3 regions of the Massilia sp. AB1 genome follow, and region 1 is predicted to be linked to each of the others. Evidence: predicted binding sites of a transcription regulator. Region 1 holds the regulator's gene; each other region holds the start of a gene.
What was found. The regulator sigma-54, encoded in region 1, starts transcription at its own class of promoters, with help from an activator protein. The targets are predictions, from matches to a motif close to TGGCANGNAANCTGCTTT.
Positions count from the first base shown of each region.

Region 2: J8847_RS06205 (PEP-CTERM sorting domain-containing protein) is a predicted target of sigma-54. The motif match lies at 2,775-2,792, and genes of this name have one in related genera.
Region 3: J8847_RS19085 (PEP-CTERM sorting domain-containing protein) is a predicted target of sigma-54. The motif match lies at 2,636-2,653, and genes of this name have one in related genera.

Region 1 covers NZ_JAGKSG010000010.1:49,753-53,855, reverse strand. The annotation lists gene J8847_RS08355 (MFS transporter) at 1-466, shown strand, start outside; gene hpf (ribosome hibernation-promoting factor, HPF/YfiA family) at 547-906, opposite strand; gene J8847_RS08345 (RNA polymerase factor sigma-54) at 963-2,447, opposite strand; gene lptB (LPS export ABC transporter ATP-binding protein) at 2,450-3,205, opposite strand; gene lptA (lipopolysaccharide transport periplasmic protein LptA) at 3,205-3,771, opposite strand; gene lptC (LPS export ABC transporter periplasmic protein LptC) at 3,804-4,103, opposite strand, start outside.
Region 2 covers NZ_JAGKSG010000007.1:38,488-42,590, reverse strand. The annotation lists gene flhA (flagellar biosynthesis protein FlhA) at 1-268, shown strand, start outside; gene J8847_RS06215 (DUF2778 domain-containing protein) at 619-1,077, opposite strand; gene J8847_RS06210 (hypothetical protein) at 1,204-1,440, opposite strand; gene J8847_RS06205 (PEP-CTERM sorting domain-containing protein) at 1,857-2,711, opposite strand; gene flhF (flagellar biosynthesis protein FlhF) at 3,039-4,103, shown strand, end outside.
Region 3 covers NZ_JAGKSG010000040.1:21,189-25,291, forward strand. The annotation lists gene mutS (DNA mismatch repair protein MutS) at 1-2,435, opposite strand, end outside; gene J8847_RS19085 (PEP-CTERM sorting domain-containing protein) at 2,681-3,322, shown strand; gene J8847_RS19090 (OmpA family protein) at 3,319-3,897, opposite strand; gene J8847_RS19095 (hypothetical protein) at 3,935-4,103, opposite strand, start outside.

The DNA.
Region 1 (4,103 bases):
CGTCTCCTTCGCCATCATGAACGTCGTCGGCTTCATCGTGCCGGCGCTGGCGCTCCCGCGCGCATCGGGCAGGTTCGGGCGTGTCAGGGTGCATGCCGCCTGCCTGGCCCTCATGGCCGGCGCCTGTCTCGCCATCGCCTTGTTCGCGCGCAGCCAGGCCTCGCTGTACGTGCTGATGGCGGTCGCCGGCATCGGCTGGGGCGCCGTCATCAGCCTGCCGTTCGCCATCATGAGCGAAAAAATCGACCGCCAGCGCATGGGCTTCTTCATGGGCATCTTCAACCTGTCGGTCGTGATCCCGCAGCTGGCCACCACCCAGGTCGGCTTTCTTCTCGCGAAAGGCGCCGGCGCCCACACATTGTTCCTGATCTCCGGCACGGCCCTGCTGATCTCTTGTTTCCTGTGGACATTGGTAGCCGACCCGGGCGCTGCGCCCAGGCAGCTCGGGAGCGTCGCCGCTCGCTAGGGAGGAATGCGGGAAAGGAAAGGCTGGATGCAAAAAGGGCGCCCCCTCAGACGCCCTTAGCTGGTATGCCCTGCTGCCGGTCAGGCCGCAGCGGCTTCTTCGCTGCCTTGATCCGGCAGGCGTTTGATCGCCTGGTGGTTATGGTCTTTCAACATCTGCTTGTGTTTCAGAACCTGCCGATCCAGCTTGTCCATCAGCGTGTCGATCGCGGCATACAGGTCTTGGGCGACACTCGCCACGTGCAGGGTCTTTCCGGACACCTGGACGTTAATCTCCGCTTTTTGCCTTTTTTCTTTTTCAGTGAGGTTGTCGACGGCGAGGAAGACATGGGTATCGATCACTTGATCGAAATGCCTGATGATGCGCTCGAGCTTATTCTGAACGTATTCACGGATAGCGGGAGTCACTTCGAGATGGTGGCCACTGATTGTGAGGTTCATACACACTCCTTTGAAAAGCGCGCCGCCCAGGCGCAAGGCAGGAGTGGGCAGCGCTGTTACAAGGCTTTGCGGAGGCTGACGGGAGGGATCTTGAGCGCTTCTCGGTATTTGGCGACCGTCCTGCGCGCAATGACCATGCCTTGTTCCCCGAGCATCTCCGCGATCTTGCTATCGGATAAAGGATTCTTAGGGTCTTCTGCTCCTGTCAATTGCGCAATGAGAGCGCGGATCGCCGTCGAGGAGGCTTCTCCCCCCGCTTCGGTGGCGACGTGGCTTCCGAAGAAGTATTTCAACTCGAACATGCCGTGCGGGGTCAGCATGTACTTCTGCGTTGTAACACGAGAAATTGTGCTTTCGTGTAGGCCTAGTGTATCAGCAATCTCACGTAAAACAAGGGGACGCATCGCAACCGCGCCGTGGGAGAAAAAGTTCTTCTGGCGCTCCACAATCGCCTCTGCCACACGCAAAATCGTATCGAAACGCTGACGCATATTCTTGATCAGCCATTTCGCTTCCTGCAGCTGGGCGTTCATCTGCCCTTCGCACTTGCCCTGCTTCATCAGCGACGCATACAGGCTGTTCACCCGCAGGCGCGGCATCACGTCCGGGTTCAGCATCACGGCCCAGCCGTTCTTGGCGCGGCGCACGATCACATCCGGTACCACGTAGTCTGACACGTTCGAGGCGAAGGCCGCGCCCGGATGAGGATTGCACTGGCGCACCACGGCTTGCACCTCGCGCAAGTCTTCGTCGTCGCAATCCAGCGCCTTCTTGAGCTTGCTGTACTCGCGCTGGGCGAACCAGCTCAGGTAGCCTTCGACGATCTTCAGCGCCAGGCGGCGCGTCACCAGGGGCACGCCCTGCATGCGGCGGATCTGCAGCGCCAGGCATTCGCCCGCGCTGCGCGCGCCCACGCCCACCGGGTCCAGGCTCTGCACCAGCGCCAGCGCGCAGCGCAGCTCGTCCATCTCGATCTCGAGCTCTTCCGGCAGGCGCGCATGGATCTCGTCCAGCGGTTCTTCCAGGTAGCCGTTGTCGTCCAGCGCGTCGATGACCAGCTCGGCCAGCGCGCGGTCGCGCGCGGAACAGCCGGTGACACGGATCTGCTCCATCAGGTGCTCGCGCAAGGTGACGGAACTTGCTTCCAGCTGCGGGCGGCCGTCTTCGTCCTCGCCCCCGCCCGCGCCGCCGCCCGAACCCCAGTCGGCGTCCGGCGCGTCGCGCTCGCCGTCGCCGCCTTCGAAGCCTTCGCCGTTCTCGCCCGAGGCGGCGGAGGCCTCCGACGCGCCCTCGCCTTCCTGCGCGGGAGCGGCGGGCGCTTCGCCAGTGGCGGGCGCGTTATTGATGGCGCCGTCGGCCAGCAGGCGCACCGAACGGTCGAGCGGGTCGTCGAGCCGCTCGAGCAGGGGATTGTCGGACAGGATCTGCTCGATCTCCTGGTGCAGCTCGAGCGTGGACAGCTGCAGCAGCCGGATCGACTGCTGGAGTTGCGGCGTCAGTGCAAGATGCTGCGATGTGCGGAGTTGCAGGGACTGTTTCATGTCTACATGCGGAAGTGTTCACCCAGATAGACGCGGCGCACGGATTCGTTGGCGATAATATCATCCGGCCGGCCCGAGGCCAGCACCGCGCCCTGGTTGATGATGTAGGCGCGGTCGCAGATGCCGAGCGTCTCGCGGACATTGTGGTCGGTGATGAGCACGCCGATCTTGCGCTCCTTCAGGAAGCGCACGATGCGCTGGATCTCGATCACCGCGATCGGATCCACGCCGGCGAAGGGCTCGTCGAGCAGCACGAAGCGCGGGTTGGTCGCCAGCGCGCGCGCGATCTCCACCCGGCGCCGTTCGCCGCCCGACAGCGACATGGCCGGGTTCTCGCGCAGCTTCTCGATCTGCAGCTCGGCCAGCAGGGTGTCGAGGCGCTCGCTGATCTCGTCCTTGCCCAGCGGCCGGCCATCGACCTGCTGCAGTTCCAGCACCGCGCGGATGTTCTCCTCGACGGTGAGCTTGCGGAACACCGAGGCTTCCTGCGGCAGGTAGGACAGGCCCAGCACCGCGCGCCGGTGGATCGGCAGGCTCGAGATATCGGTGCCGTTGATGTCGATCGAGCCGGCGTCCGAGGGCACCAGGCCGACGATCATGTAGAAGGACGTGGTCTTGCCGGCGCCGTTCGGGCCCAGCAGGCCGACCACTTCGCCGCACTCGACCTGGAGCGAGACGTCGCGCACCACCAGGCGCTTGCCGTAGCTTTTCTGCAGGCCCTTGACGATCAGGGTGCTGCCGCTGTCGCGCGCCTCCATCAGGGCTTCCCTGCCGGAGCCGGAGCCGCCGGAGCGGCGGTGCGCTTGGGCGACAGGATCAGGGTGCCGCGGCCGCCGCCCACCTTGCTCTGGCCGCTGGCGTCGTTGCGCACGCTGGCCACTTCCTTGCGGTTGTCGTAGGAGATGAAGGGGGCGATGATCTCGTTGGTCACGCGCTTGCTTTCCAGCTCCTTGACCACGGCGTCGGCGAACAGCTTGACCATCTCGGAGCGCTCGTCGTATTCGATGCGCTGGGCCTGGCCTTCGACCCACAAGTCGGGGCCGCCGTCGCGCTTCTGGCGGAAGGTGGCGACCTTGCCCGGGTTCGCGGTCAGGGTCACGCTCATGTAGCCTTCCGGGGTTTCCTTCACCAGCGCGCGGTCCGACTTGAGCACCAGGGTGCCGCGGGTGACGACCACGTTGCCGGTCAGGATGCGGGTCTGGGTGACTTCGTCGACGTCGAGCGAATCGAAGTTGATGACGGCCTGCTTGAGCGAGTCGGCGCGCTCGGCGAAGGCCGTGAGCGACAGCAGGGAAAGGCAAACGGCAGCGAATAGTTTCTTCATGGTGTGCTGGGTCCTGGGTTGACGCGGCGCCTTCATTGTCGGGCGCCGCGCGGCGGATAGACGATCTGGCCGCGGCTGGCGATGTGCATCTTCTGGGTCGCGTTGTTGGCCACCATGCCGGTGCCGCGCACGCTGGAGGCGCCCAGCTGCATCTCGATCGGCTGATCGGTCTTGAGGATTTCCTCGTCGGGCAAGGCGGTCAGGGACTGGGTGCGCACGCGCAGCGCTTCCGAGGTGGCCGTGCGCGGGCGTTGCAGGTCGACGTTGCCGAGCATGTCGACGCGGTGCTCCTGGTGATAGATGCGCGCGCTGTCGGCGGTGACGGTCATGGC
Region 2 (4,103 bases), on a different contig from region 1:
CCTGCTGATGGGCGCGATGAGCGCCGGCGGCGACGGCACCGGCATCGAGCCGGGCCTGGCCGACACCATCGCCCAGCAGGCGGCCCAGGCGGCCCAGCAGCAGGAACAGATGGGCCTGACCCCGGTGCTGCTGGTGCCGGCGCCGCTGCGCGTGCTGCTGTCGCGCTTCCTGCGCCGCGCCGTGCCGCAGCTGAAAGTGCTGTCTCATAACGAGATTCCGGAGACCAAGACGATCCGGGTGACGAGCCTGGTGGGCGCGCAGATGTAAAGGTCGCTGGGCGGGCGAGGGGCGCCGCGCCCGATGATGAGCGAGGGGCGAGCCGCGACGGCTCTGCCCCTTCCAGCGCTACAGGCGCGTTTTTTTCCTGAGCTGCCGCCAGATCAGCAAGCCGGATACCGTCACCACCAGGACCAAGGTGAACGCACTGCTGAGGGCCACAAGCGTTTCGAGATCCCGCAGCTCTTCTCCGTTGCTCGAGCCGTAGAGCTCGACGAGCCGGAGTGACAGTGCACGAGGTATTGGCGGGCCGAGATCCGGGCGCACGAGCCATATGTGTCCAAGTGCGAACGTGGCCGCAAAGACCCATGCACAAAGACCTGCGCGCCTGCCCGCCGTACTCACTTGACCGTCACCCGGCCATAAGCTTTCAAGGAGCTGCCTGGGATAGCGATCTGGCTGCTTGCCTTGAGACGGGCGCGCAGGATGCTGAAATCGGCCCGGTTCTCGAGAGTGATGCATCCTTGACTGATACCGAGACTGCCCTTCGGATGTAGCCGAAAGCTTCCCCTCTTTACTTTGTTACAGAAGGTCTCATCGTCGATTTTCCCATCCGCCGCGTAGAGTGCGAACCAATCTGACTTGGCGCTGAAGAGATCGCGCAGAAGGCCGAGCCGGCCGCCCGATTGACGGTCGAGTACGTAGTAGACGCCGGGCGGAATCGGGCCAATGCCGGCGTGACAGGCGAACTCTCTGCGGTTTGCGTGGGCGCCCAAGCCGGAAAACGCGGCGAACTGCATATTGTTCGTCTTGAATAGACTCATCGGTTCGCCGTTCAGCTCGAAGGTACACGCTAACATTGGCCTCTCTCCCGGAAGTTTGCAGTGCAAGCTTCCGATCATAGTCAGCCATTAAAAACGATCTTTGATCGAGTACAAGCCTTGATTGGCCAGTAGCGAAAGCGATCCGCCGGAGGTGAGCAGGCGTCAGCGGATCTTGTGCAGCCACCAGTTCTCGAACCAGATCGAGAACTGCAGCAACAGGCCGGTCACAAACAGGAAATCGGCCAGCAGGCCAGTACGTAGGGCAGCGGCGATCACGCCGGCAATGAGGAAGACGGTGCGCAGGGCAGGGAGGCTGCGGTCGAGTGCATCGCAGCAGTGGATCAGGAATGTCGCGAAATCAGTCGTCCCAGGGTGACGCTTCGGTATCCGAAATTTCATTGCTGCCCCTTTCATGACGCTGACGGAGTCGTTCCGATTGTGGTCAAGTATGCACTTTATTTGTGATCGTTACAATTGGCGATAATATGCTTTCAGGCAAATTTTGCATGACTGTGCGCTAGCTCATACAAATTGAATAAGAAAAATGCAACGTATGATGGAACTGTTGCAAATTTCCTACTCTGTGATCATTCTCGCATGCTTGCCAGTTTGATAGCGCGCGCCTGCGTAAGTCAAGAACAAGGTAGATGAGCGGTGAAAAAACTTGGGCCCCGGGCTGCCCCGGGACGACGTACTGTAGGCACGGGCTGAAATCGCTAAACGATATTCATCCGCACTTTCACTCAACGTCGTCCCGGTGCAGGCCGGGACCCAAGTTCACATGAACAGCCGCCCTCGCAGCTGTCAGCCGAAAATCAAACCCGCTGCTTGCCCAACCGCTTGCCCGCCGCCAGTCCGACCATGCCCAAGCCCAGCATCCACAGGCTGCCCGGTTCCGGCACATCCACCGGCAGCTCGGCCGTGTCGGCGAAGGTCCAGTTCAGCAGGTCGTGGTTCTGGCTGGCCGCGCCGGTCGCGGAGGTGAAGCCGACATAAGCCTGGTTGGTGCCGAGGACCGAGGCGATGTCGATCGCCAGCTTGTCGTAGGCCAGGAAGTCGTCCGATTTCGTTTCATCGCGCATGCTCATCGACAGCAGTGCGCCGTCGTACTCGACCTTCACGGTCCACAGATTGCCGTTCGACATGCAACCGGTGTCGGTGCTCAGGCCGAAGCAGGCTTTGCGCTGGTACACGTCGCTGGTCCAGCTGGTATTGGTGCTGCCGTTGGTGCTGATGCCGACGTGGTTGGCGCTGAAGCCGTCCCAGCTGCCGTTGTCGTAGGTGTCGAATTCGATCACGAAGGCGTTCTGCACGCCCTGGTAGCCGATGCCGCCGCCGCCTACGCCCAGGCCGTTCGGGCTGGCCGCGAGCACGAAGGCCATGCCGTCGGCCGGCTGGCTGTTGCCGGTGAAGCGGAACTGGAAGGTGGTCGAGAAGGTGGCGTTGGCGCCCAGCTGCACGGCGCTGCTGCTGTAGACCGCGCCGCTCTGCGACCAGTTGTCCGGCGTCAGGCGCATGACCTTGCCGTCGGCGGTCGTGGTGGCGGCTGCGTTGCCCACCGTCGTCAGGCCGCTGGTGTCCGAAAAATCGTTGTAGGTGACCACGGTCGCCTGGGCGTTGGCGACCGCGGCGGTTGCGGCGGCGGCGATGAGGAACTTCAATGCTTTCATGCGGTTTTCTCCTAGCGTATGGAAAGTGCCGGCGTCATGGGTGCGCCGGCGACCGCTCCCACGAAAGCAAACCTTGTGCCATAGGAAACATGTCAAAAAAATCAACATCTTGCAAACCCGGTATGTTGCAACTGTTAAATTTATCGACATCTGGTATGCATGCCGGATCGCCGTCCAGTCGCCGCCTTTCCGGCTGGCCAGGGAATTGACCGGTTTTCCCCATCCTTTTCCTGCGATCGTTTCCTAGAGGCATCGTCAATAATGCTTGCTATGGGAGGGCCATTGCGCCCCAGGCAAGCTACAGACGATGAAGTGCGGAGAATAACGATGAAAGTGAAGAAATTTACAGCGGCGACTTCCCGGGATGCGTTGCGCAAGGTGCGCGAAGCGCTCGGCCCGGACGCCGTCATCCTCTCCAACCGCCCGGTGGACGGCGTGGTCGAAATCCTGGCGCTCGACAACGACGACGTGGCCTCGCTGGCCTCGCCAGCGCCGGAATCGGAAATGGCCCAGCCGCAACCGCACCTGCAGCACTTCGCCGACCCGGCCCCGCTGGCCCCGGCCTTCGGCGCGCGCCGCATGGAAGAGCCCGGACCGGCCTTCGCCGCACGCCGCTTCGAAGAGCCTGCCCCCGCTCCCGTATTCGCCGACCCCGCACCGACCTACGCCAACCGCCGCGCTCCCGAGCCGGCCCCGGCCCTCGACATGAGCGCGATGACCGCCATGATGAGCGCCGCCATCGCCCAGGCCAAGGAATCGGCCGCCGCCGAAATGAGCGGCATGATGAACGAGATCCGCGCCATGCGCGGCCTGATGGAGACCCAGCTGGCCGAGCTGTCGTGGAACGCCACCGCCCAGCGCGAGCCCCAGAAGGCCGCCGTGCTGCGCGAAATGCTGGCCGCCGGCTTCTCGGCGACCCTGGCGCGCTACCTGATCGAAAAGATGCCGGCCACCAAGGATGCGGCCGATGCGCTGCGCTGGATCAAGACCGTGCTGGCGCGTAACCTGACCACCATCGCCAACGAAGACGACCTGCTGTCGCGCGGCGGCGTGTTCGCCCTGGTCGGCCCGACCGGCGTCGGCAAGACCACCACCACCGCCAAGCTGGCCGCGCGCTGCGTGATGCGCCACGGTCCGGACAAGCTGGCCCTGATCACCACCGACGCCTACCGTATCGGCGGCCACGAGCAGCTGCGCATCTACGGCAAGATCCTGGGCGTGATGGTGCACTCGGTGAAGGACGAAGCCGACCTGCGCATCGCCCTGAAAGAACTCAAGAACAAGCACACCGTGCTGATCGACACCATCGGCATGTCGCAGCGCGACCAGATGGTGACCGAGCAGGTGGCCATGCTGAGCGAGTCGGGCGCCGACGTGAAGCGCCTGCTGTGC
Region 3 (4,103 bases), on a different contig from region 1:
GCGGCCTTGATCACGGCCGGCGGCACGCCCGCCAGCTGGGCCACCTGCAAGCCGTAGCTTTGCGAGGCCGGGCCCTCTTGCACCGCGTGCAGGAACACGATGCTGTCCTTGTGCTCGACCGCCGACAGGTGCACGTTGACCGCGCTCGGATGGGTCTCGGGCAGCTGGGTCAGCTCGAAGTAGTGGGTCGCGAACAGGGTGAAGCTGCGGCTCGACTCGATCAGGTGGCGCGCGATGGCCCAGGCCAGGGCCAGACCATCAAACGTAGAGGTGCCGCGGCCGACTTCGTCCATCAGCACCAGCGAATGCTCGGTGGCGCCGTTCAGGATGGCCGCCGATTCGGTCATCTCGACCATGAAGGTAGAGCGGCCGTTGGCCAGGTCGTCGCTGGCGCCGATGCGGGTGAAGATGCGGTCGATCGGGCCGATGGTGGCCTGGGTGGCCGGCACATAGCTGCCGATGTAGGCGAGCAGGGTGATCAGGGCCACCTGGCGCATGAAGGTCGATTTACCGCCCATGTTCGGGCCGGTGATCAGGAGCAGGCGGCGGTCGTTCGACAGGCGGCAGTCGTTGGCGATGAAGCGTTCGATCTGGTTTTCCACCACCGGATGGCGGCCCTCGACGATGGTCAGGCAAGGCTCGCTCACCAGCTGCGGCGCGCACCAGTTGTTCTTGAGCGCGTGGCTGGCGAGGGCGACCAGGGTGTCGATCTGCGCCAGGCCGCGCGCGATGGTCTGCAGGCAGCCGATGTGCGGCGCCAGCTCGGCGAGCAGCTGGTCGTACAGCATCTTCTCGCGCGCCAGCGCGCGGTCCTGGGCCGACAAGGCCTTGTCTTCGAAGGCCTTGAGTTCCGGCGTGATGTAGCGTTCGCAGTTCTTCAGGGTCTGGCGGCGGCGGTAGTCGTCCGGCACCTTGTCGGCCTGGCCGTTGGTGACCTCGATGTAGAAGCCGTGCACCTTGTTGTACTCGACGCGCAGGTTGGCGATGCCGGTACGCGCGCGCTCGCGCGTTTCCAGGTCGACCAGGAACTGGCCGGCGTTCTCGGACAGGGCGCGCAGCTCGTCCAGCTCGGCGTCGAAGCCGCGTGCGAACACGCCGCCGTCGCGCACCATCGCGCTTGGCTCTTCCATGATCGCGCGCGTCACCAGGTCCAGGCAGGCTTCCGGCGTGGCGAGGTCGTCGTGGATCTCGTGCAGCAGGCAGGAGTCGCCCGGGATGAAGCAGCGCGCCACCTGCTGGCGCAGCGCCGGCAGCTGCTTCAGGCCGTCGCGCAGGCTGGCCAGGTCGCGCGGGCGCGCCGACAGCAGCGCGATGCGCGTGGTGATGCGTTCGATGTCCGGCACCTGGGCCAGCGTGGCGGACAGGCCGCCGCAGGCGTCCGCCTGGGCCAGCGCCTCGATGGCTTCGTGGCGCGAGCGGGCCACGGCCTGGTCGCGGCGCGCGTGGTGCAGCCAGTGGCGCAGCAGGCGCGAGCCCATCGCGGTGCGGCAGCCGTCCAGCAGCGAGAACAGGGTCGGCGACTCCTGGCCGCGGATGGTCTCGGTCAGCTCCAGGTTGCGGCGCGTGGCGGCATCCAGACCGATGAATTCGTTTTCGAGCTCGCAGGTCAGGCTGCGCACGTGCTGCAGGCCACGGCCCTGGGTCGACTGCGCATAGCGCAGCAGCGCGCCGGCCGCGCCGAAGGCGGCGCCGAGGCCGTCCGCGCCGAAGCCGGTGAGGGTGGCGACGCTCAGCTGCTCGAGCAGGGCCTGGTGGCCCTTGATGACGTCGAAGTGCCACTCCGGCACGCGTTGGGTGTGCGCGATCGGGGACGCCTCGAACAGGTCGGCGCCGTCGGCGCGCAGGATCTCGGCCGGGGCGATGCGCTCCAGCTCGTGCGACAGGCGCAGCTCCACCGCGCGCTGCTCGCCCGAGAATTCCATCAGGCGCAGGGCGCCGCTGGCGAGGGACAGCCAGGCCAGGCCGGCGGTGACGGTCTTGCGCTGGTTGATCAGGTAGAGGGCCAGCAGCGGACGCTCGGCCTTTTCGGGCAGCAGGTCGGAATCGGTCAGGGTGCCTGGCGTGACCACGCGCACCACCTTGCGCTCCACCGGGCCCTTGCTCAGGGCCGGGTCGCCGATCTGCTCGCAGATCGCGCAGGATTCGCCCAGCTTGACCAGCTTGGCCAGGTAGCCGTCCAGCGAGTGGAAGGGCACGCCCGCCATCTTGACCGGATTGCCGCCCGAGGCGCCGCGCGCGGTCAGGGTGATGCCCAGGATGCGGGCCGCTTTCTCGGCGTCGTCGAAGAACAGTTCGTAGAAATCGCCCATGCGGTAGAAGACCAGCATGGTCGGGTAATCGGCCTTGATGCGCAGATATTGCACCATCATGGGAGTGTGTTTTTCGGTCGCGCTGTGCTTGAGGGCGGCGGCGTTGATCTCAGTGGGGGCGTTCATGTCTTCGGAATTCGGTACGGCGGGGCAGGTGCGCAGCCAAGGCTTGCCATTTTACCGCGTTCGACTCGGCCGGATGCTGCAAAAATCGCATCCCGGTTTGTGCGATCACCGGATCGGCGATGTCGAGTTTCCTTACATTTAGTTGGTACTGCGAAACTAATGTTGAATCAAGTTATTGATTCCGCAGGATTTCGTGGTCGTGGTGCGATTATTGCTTACAAGCAGGGATCGACTAGGGAGAACAAATGAAACGCAACATCATCAAGATCGTCGGCGCGCTGATGCTGGTCTTTGGTGTGGCCAATGCGCAGGCTGGCGTCATCGCCACCGATAACGCCTATGGCGTGTTCGACAACAGCAGCGGCCAGCGCTACCTGGACGTCCAGAGCCATGGCCTCATCGCCGACCTGAACATCCTGGTCTCCTTTGCCAAGTGCGACAACCCGGTGCTGGGACTGGCCGGCGGCCAGTGCATCGGCAAGGGTACGCCTTATGAAAACGAGATCGTCCTGCGCCTGACCAGTCCCGGCGGCATCAAGGTCGATCTGGTGACGCAAGACACCTTCACCCAAGGCAGCACCGGTGCGGGCCAGGTCGCGGTCACCTTCGACGACGAGGGGGCGGTGCGCGGCCCGCAGGTGCAGGCGGGGGTCTTCCGCCCGGTCGGCAAGCTGAGCGCGTTCGACAGTCTCGACATGTTCGGCCGCTGGACCCTGAGTATCGGCGACACCAGCCGCCAGGATCCGCTGGAATACTATTATTCGCAACTGATCGTCACGCTCGAAGGCGAGGACCAGCAAGGCGATCCGGCGCAGGTGCCGGAACCAGCCACGCTGGGCCTGCTGGCGCTCGGCCTGGCCGGGCTCGCGATGCTGCGCCGGCGCTAGGGCGCCCCCAAAGGCGCTTCCTTTGCCCCGGATCGCTCCGGCTGCGGCCGCAGCCAGATCTCGACCCGCCGGTCCTTGGCATTGCAGGCCAGCGTTTCCCTGCTCAAGGTCTTGCCTGGACACTCTCCTGGTTTAGTCAGGGGAGAGCGGTTCCCGACACCGACATGGCTGACGAGCGCCGGATCAATGGTTTTCACCAATTCGTTGCGCACTTCAAGGGCGCGCGCCGTCGACAGGCGCTGGTTTTCGCCGGGCGCGCCGAAATGATCCGCGTGGCCGATGACCAGGATGGCATTGCGCGCGGGCGCGCCGATGCCGGCGGCAACTTCCCGAATTTTTGCCCGGCCCTCGGCGGTGAGATCGCTTTTGCCGAACTCGAACAAGGTGTCCGCTGGCAGCGTGATGCCGTGCGTCGGCTGGTCCGGCCAGAAAACGATAGGCGGCGCAGGCCTTTCCGGACGCATTGTCTTGACCGCATGGGGAATGATGAGCAGCGCCAGCGCAACCGTAATCATGGGGACGAAGCGGTTGGCCCACGTGCCCAGGCTTTCGAAAATCCTGTCGAGCGACACCATGTTGTCCCCCTGACGATGTGCGTTGATGCGCTACCGGTCAAGTGTCGGAACTGCCCTGGCCGGTTCTGTTCTGGGTTGCCTGGATGCCGAAGTAAAAGCCGATGACCGAAGACAGCAGGGTGGCGACGGGGCCGACGATGACGTCCAATAAGGACTTCAGGTGCTGGAAGCGCCTGTCGATCAGCGCCACGTCGTCGTCGAGGAAC